Regions from separate parts of the Gottfriedia sp. S16(2024) genome, predicted to be linked through region 2. Evidence: a T-box and tRNA genes for the amino acid it is inferred to sense, from the RefSeq annotation. Region 2 holds a T-box; the other holds one or more tRNA genes.
What was found. A T-box is a leader RNA that pairs with one kind of tRNA and senses whether it is charged. The one in region 2 lies ahead of AB1282_RS16255 (glycine--tRNA ligase), so its partner is inferred to be a tRNA-Gly.
Positions count from the first base shown of each region.

Region 1 (3,483 bases), 2.3 Mb from region 2:
GCCCCGAACATAAAAAAAGAAAGATATGGTGGGCCTAAATGGACTCGAACCATCGACCTCACGCTTATCAGGCGTGCGCTCTAACCAGCTGAGCTATAGGCCCATATCTACAATAGAAGGATAATCCTTCAAAACTAAACAAAACAATGAAGAAACATTTCATACATGAACCATCGGTTCATGATGTCTCCATAGAAAGGAGGTGATCCAGCCGCACCTTCCGATACGGCTACCTTGTTACGACTTCACCCCAATCATCTGTCCCACCTTAGGCGGCTGGCCCCTAAAAGGTTACCCCACCGACTTCGGGTGTTACAAACTCTCGTGGTGTGACGGGCGGTGTGTACAAGGCCCGGGAACGTATTCACCGCGGCATGCTGATCCGCGATTACTAGTGATTCCGGCTTCATGTAGGCGAGTTGCAGCCTACAATCCGAACTGAGAATAGTTTTATGGGATTAGCTCCACCTCGCGGTCTTGCAACCCTTTGTACTATCCATTGTAGCACGTGTGTAGCCCAGGTCATAAGGGGCATGATGATTTGACGTCATCCCCACCTTCCTCCGGTTTGTCACCGGCAGTCACCTTAGAGTGCCCAACTAAATGCTGGCAACTAAGATCAAGGGTTGCGCTCGTTGCGGGACTTAACCCAACATCTCACGACACGAGCTGACGACAACCATGCACCACCTGTCACTCTGTCCCCGAAGGGAAAGCCCTATCTCTAGGGTTGTCAGAGGATGTCAAGACCTGGTAAGGTTCTTCGCGTTGCTTCGAATTAAACCACATGCTCCACCACTTGTGCGGGCCCCCGTCAATTCCTTTGAGTTTCAGTCTTGCGACCGTACTCCCCAGGCGGAGTGCTTAATGCGTTAACTTCAGCACTAAAGGGCGGAAACCCTCTAACACTTAGCACTCATCGTTTACAGCGTGGACTACCAGGGTATCTAATCCTGTTTGCTCCCCACGCTTTCGCGCCTCAGCGTCAGTTACAGACCAGAAAGTCGCCTTCGCCACTGGTGTTCCTCCAAATCTCTACGCATTTCACCGCTACACTTGGAATTCCACTTTCCTCTTCTGCACTCAAGTTTCCCAGTTTCCAATGACCCTCCCCGGTTGAGCCGGGGGCTTTCACATCAGACTTAAGAAACCGCCTGCGCGCGCTTTACGCCCAATAATTCCGGACAACGCTTGCCACCTACGTATTACCGCGGCTGCTGGCACGTAGTTAGCCGTGGCTTTCTGGTTAGGTACCGTCAAGGTGCCAGCTTATTCAACTAGCACTTATTCTTCCCTAACAACAGAGCTTTACGACCCGAAGGCCTTCATCGCTCACGCGGCGTTGCTCCGTCAGACTTTCGTCCATTGCGGAAGATTCCCTACTGCTGCCTCCCGTAGGAGTCTGGGCCGTGTCTCAGTCCCAGTGTGGCCGATCACCCTCTCAGGTCGGCTACGCATCGTCGCCTTGGTGAGCCGTTACCTCACCAACTAGCTAATGCGCCGCGGGCCCATCTATAAGTGATAGCCGAAGCCATCTTTCAATAAAGGAACAGGAGTTCCTTTATGTCATCCGGTATTAGCTCCGGTTTCCCGAAGTTATCCCAGTCTTACAGGTAGGTTGCCCACGTGTTACTCACCCGTCCGCCGCTAACTAACGGGAGCAAGCTCCCATTAGTCCGCTCGACTTGCATGTATTAGGCACGCCGCCAGCGTTCGTCCTGAGCCAGGATCAAACTCTCCATAAAAGTTAAGTTTAAATCTTGTATTGCTCAAAAAACTAATAATTGACGTTTACTTCATGTTTTGTTTAGTTTTCAAAGATCATCTTGGTGGAGCCTAGCGGGATCGAACCGCTGACCTCCTGCGTGCAAGGCAGGCGCTCTCCCAGCTGAGCTAAGGCCCCTTATTGAAATGGTCGGGAAGACAGGATTTGAACCTGCGACCCCCTGGTCCCAAACCAGGTGCTCTACCAAGCTGAGCCACTTCCCGTAATATGGCGCGCCCGAAAGGACTCGAACCCATAACCTTTTGATCCGTAGTCAAACGCTCTATCCAATTGAGCTACGGGCGCATATTATAAAAATGGTACCGAGGGCCGGACTCGAACCGGCACGGGGTCAACCCCCGCAGGATTTTAAGTCCTGTGTGTCTGCCATTCCACCACCCCGGCAGTATATATGGAGCGGAAGACGGGGTTCGAACCCGCGACCCCAACCTTGGCAAGGTTGTATTCTACCACTGAACTACTTCCGCATATACTGATTAACAAGATAAATGGTGCGGGTGAAGGGACTCGAACCCCCACACCGAAGTACTAGATCCTAAGTCTAGCGCGTCTGCCAATTCCGCCACACCCGCAAATATTTTCTTTTTAGAAAATGGTGAGCCATGAAGGATTCGAACCTTCGACCCTCTGATTAAAAGTCAGATGCTCTACCTACTGAGCTAATGGCTCATAAAGAGTGCCGACTAGAGGACTTGAACCCCCAACCTACTGATTACAAGTCAGTTGCTCTACCAATTGAGCTAAGTCGGCATATGGTGGAGGATGACGGGCTCGAACCGCCGACCCCCTGCTTGTAAGGCAGGTGCTCTCCCAGCTGAGCTAATCCTCCATCAAACCAAGCGACGTTCTACTCTCACAGGGGGAAACCCCCAACTACCATCGACGCTGAAGAGCTTAACTGCCGTGTTCGGTATGGGAACGGGTGTGACCTCTTCGCTATCATCACTTGATTCATTTTCTTTAGGACATTAATTATTATATCAAAATATCTACTAAAGTCAATAACTTTTTTGAAGTTTTTTTATAATAATTTTTGTACCTTCAAAACTAGATAATGTCATTATCAAACTTGTTAGTTAAGTCCTCGACCGATTAGTATCAGTCAGCTCCACGTGTCACCACGCTTCCACCTCTGACCTATCAACCTGATCGTCTCTCAGGGGTCTTACTAGCTTAACGCTATGGGAAATCTCATCTTGAGGGGGGCTTCATGCTTAGATGCTTTCAGCACTTATCCCTTCCACACATAGCTACCCAGCCATGCTCTTGGCAGAACAACTGGTACACCAGCGGTGTGTCCATCCCGGTCCTCTCGTACTAAGGACAGCTCCTCTCAAATTTCCTGCGCCCACGACGGATAGGGACCGAACTGTCTCACGACGTTCTGAACCCAGCTCGCGTACCGCTTTAATGGGCGAACAGCCCAACCCTTGGGACCGACTACAGCCCCAGGATGCGATGAGCCGACATCGAGGTGCCAAACCTCCCCGTCGATGTGGACTCTTGGGGGAGATAAGCCTGTTATCCCCGGGGTAGCTTTTATCCGTTGAGCGATGGCCCTTCCATGCGGAACCACCGGATCACTAAGCCCGACTTTCGTCCCTGCTCGACTTGTAGGTCTCGCAGTCAAGCTCCCTTATGCCTTTACACTCTTCGAATGATTTCCAACCATTCTGAGGGAACCTTTGGGCGCCTCC
Region 1 is NZ_JBFLUO010000001.1:1,141,384-1,144,866, forward strand. Features, by position in the region: tRNA gene AB1282_RS05415 (tRNA-Ala) at 1-5, opposite strand, end outside; tRNA gene AB1282_RS05420 (tRNA-Ile) at 27-103, opposite strand; rRNA gene AB1282_RS05425 (16S ribosomal RNA) at 196-1,745, opposite strand; tRNA gene AB1282_RS05430 (tRNA-Ala) at 1,828-1,903, opposite strand; tRNA gene AB1282_RS05435 (tRNA-Pro) at 1,913-1,989, opposite strand; tRNA gene AB1282_RS05440 (tRNA-Arg) at 1,995-2,071, opposite strand; tRNA gene AB1282_RS05445 (tRNA-Leu) at 2,084-2,170, opposite strand; tRNA gene AB1282_RS05450 (tRNA-Gly) at 2,179-2,253, opposite strand; tRNA gene AB1282_RS05455 (tRNA-Leu) at 2,276-2,358, opposite strand; tRNA gene AB1282_RS05460 (tRNA-Lys) at 2,380-2,455, opposite strand; tRNA gene AB1282_RS05465 (tRNA-Thr) at 2,464-2,536, opposite strand; tRNA gene AB1282_RS05470 (tRNA-Val) at 2,540-2,615, opposite strand; rRNA gene rrf (5S ribosomal RNA) at 2,621-2,736, opposite strand; rRNA gene AB1282_RS05480 (23S ribosomal RNA) at 2,859-3,483, opposite strand, start outside.
Region 1: it encodes a tRNA-Gly, which carries the amino acid that the T-box ahead of AB1282_RS16255 (glycine--tRNA ligase) is inferred to sense. The anticodon was not compared.

Region 2 (3,483 bases):
CGTTAAATAATATGAGTATCCTGCTGTTGCGATTAGTAAGATTAATGCGATTATTGTTTTACCAATTGTCCCGCCCATCGTCATCGCTTTAGCAGAATGTCTTGATTTCGCTAATTGTTCAGAATTTAAGATAGGATTTGAACTTCTCATTTAAACTCCTCCTTTATTTTATACCTTTATTTTACCATTTTTAGTAAATTTCTTAAACTTTAAACAAGCTTTAGTAAAATATATGAAAAAAGATGTCCAAAAGGACACCTTATTTCAAAAAACTAAATTAAAATTTAATTTTATTTGCTAAAAATGATTGTAATTCGCTTATTGCAACACGAGTTTGCTCCATTGTGTCACGGTCACGAACTGTTACTTTTCCGTCTTCAATTGAATCGAAGTCGTATGTGATACAGAAAGGAGTACCGATTTCATCTTGACGTCTATAACGTTTACCAATTGAACCAGTTTCATCAAAATCAACATTGAAATCTTCTGCTAAAGAAGCAAATACTTCTTGTGCATTTTCTGATAATTTTTTTGATAAAGGTAAAATTGCTGCTTTATATGGTGCTAATGCAGGATGTAGACGCATTACTGTACGTGAAGTACCATCTTCTAAAGCCTCTTCTTCATAAGCATCAATTAAAAATGCTAATGTAACACGATCTGCACCTAATGATGGCTCGATACAATATGGTACGTATTTTTCATTTGTAATTGGATCATGATATGTGAAATCTTCTGTTGAATATTCCATATGTTGTTTTAAATCATAATCTGTACGAGACGCAATGCCCCATAATTCGCCCCAACCAAATGGGAATTTATATTCAAAGTCAGTTGTCGCGTTACTATAGTGTGATAATTCATCTGCACTATGTTCACGTAGACGAAGATTTTCTTCATTCATACCCAAAGCTAAAAGCCATTTATTAGCAGTTTCTTTCCAGTAATTATACCACTCTATCTCTTCACCAGGTTTACAGAAGAATTCAAGCTCCATTTGTTCAAATTCACGAGTACGGAACGTGAAATTTCCTGGAGTAATTTCGTTACGGAAGCTTTTACCGATTTGAGCGATACCAAATGGAACTTTCTTTCTCATTGTACGTTGAACATTTTTAAAGTTTACGAAGATACCTTGTGCTGTTTCAGGACGTAAGAAAATTTCATTCGTACTTGACTCTGTAACACCTTGGAATGTTTTAAACATTAGGTTAAATTGACGAATATCTGTAAAATCATGGCTACCACAATCAGGACAAGCAATTTTATGTTCTTCAATTAATTTAGCCATTTCTGAAAATGGAAGACCATCAACGATAATTTCCATACCTTTTTCTTCAAGTGCATTTTCAATTAATTTATCTGCACGATGACGAGCTTTACAATTTTTGCAATCGATCATTGGATCATTGAAGTTACCAATATGACCTGAAGCTTCCCATGTACGTGGATTCATTAAGATTGCTGCATCTAATCCAACATTATATGGACTTTGTTGAACAAACTTTTTCCACCAAGCTTTTTTCACATTATTTTTTAATTCAACACCTAGTGGACCATAATCCCACGTATTTGCTAAACCACCGTAAATTTCAGAACCTGGGAATACAAATCCTCTGTGTTTAGCATGACTTACTACGACATCCATCGATTTTTCTGACATTTCATTTGCCTCCAATTTTCAATTGTTTTTTGAAAATGCAAGAATGAAATAAAAAAGCTCTCATCCTTAGGCATTTTCTGCCTAGGGACGAGAGCTGTATATGCACCCGCGGTTCCACCCTAGTTGACAATTAAAAAAATTGTCCACTTTAAGAATTAACTCAGGAATGCCTTTCGCTAAAGGTTTTGATTGAGCTCACACCATCCTCAATTCGCTATACAAAATAATCTTTAGGTACTTCTTTCCGTCAACGTTATATGTAATAAATAATATGTTGTTATTTTAACAAAGTGACATTGATTAAGTCAAATATTATTATGAACATTTATGATAAAAAAATACGGTGAATTTTTTGAATATTTTTGGAAAGCAAACATGTAAAGATAAAACCTTTACAGTATGAGCATTAATTGGTATGATAGAAAAGTTGTTTTATTTATATACCTATACTATCAGAAGGGAGTGCTAGTTTTGAGTAGCAGCATTTTTTTAAAGAAAAAGAAACGTTCAGCAGTATTGCTTGATAAACATCATTCCATTCGTTTATTAAAGACAAACAAAAAGCGAATCGTGAACAAAAGAAACAATAAAATAAAAGGGTTCGAACAATTACTTGTTAGAGAATTAAACGAGGAAATGATTTCAACTTCAAACAGTACGGTAAATGAAATTTCTAAAAATGTAAATGTAAATACAGTAGTGATCGAAGGACTTCCAGTAACATTTCTTCTAAAGCTTGGAAAAGAGTTTTTCTCAGATTTAGAAGCAGTGAAGTACTATTATAATAGTAAACATGAAGATTTTTACAAGAATCGTAGTTTACTAGAGGAATCACTTCAAACTTCAATTAACAATGCTTCAAGTGAAGAACAATTAAAAGTTTCGGAATTTATTTCTAATAAATAATAATTTCATATTAATGAGGGAATCCTTAAGGGGTTCCCTCTTTTTATTAGTGTTGAGAAAATCGTAGTTAAAATCCAACCGATCGAACTGCAAATAAACCTTAGGGAGCAGCAAATAAGTGACTTATCTACATCGATTTACATCAAAAAAGGGATGTTCACTTGTCAGTTGACCTGACTTATGAAACACCCCCTATTTTACTTAATCTATTTTTGATAGTTCGTATTGATTAATTGCAGATTCATTATGCTAAATATGCTTTTTTCACTTCTTCATTATTCATTAATGTCTTACCTTCACCAACCATTTGAATCTCACCAGTTTGAATTACATAGCCACGGTGAGCGATTTGTAATGCTTGGTATGCGTTTTGTTCGACTAATAAGATTGTCATTCCTTGTTTGTTTAGTTGCTCAATGATTTCAAATATTTGTTCAACGATAATTGGCGCAAGACCCATGGATGGTTCGTCTAGCATTAGCAATGATGGTCCCATCATCAGTCCTCTGCCAATCGCTAGCATTTGTTGTTCTCCTCCACTCATCGTACCGCCTTTTTGGTTTAAACGCTCTTTTAGTCTTGGAAAATAATCAAATACCATTTCCATACGTGCTGCGATTAGTTTTTTATCTTTAACTGAGAAAGCACCCATCTCTAAATTTTCTTTTACACTTAATTTAGAAAAGATCCTTCTTCCTTCAGGTACATGTGCGATTCCCTTTAAGGCAATTTCATGTGCTTGTAGCTTTATAATTTCTTCACCTTTGTAAATCAGCGTTCCAGATTTTGGTTTAACTTGGCCACAAATCGTTTTTAGAGTAGTAGATTTTCCAGCACCGTTACTTCCAATTAGGGTTACAATTTCACCTTCATTTACTTCTATGTTAATATTTTTCAGTGCTTGAATACCACCG
Region 2 is NZ_JBFLUO010000001.1:3,453,645-3,457,127, reverse strand. Features, by position in the region: gene AB1282_RS16260 (Bax inhibitor-1/YccA family protein) at 1-150, opposite strand, end outside; gene AB1282_RS16255 (glycine--tRNA ligase) at 278-1,663, opposite strand; T-box leader at 1,744-1,923, opposite strand; gene AB1282_RS16250 (hypothetical protein) at 2,135-2,569, shown strand; gene AB1282_RS16245 (ABC transporter ATP-binding protein) at 2,814-3,483, opposite strand, start outside.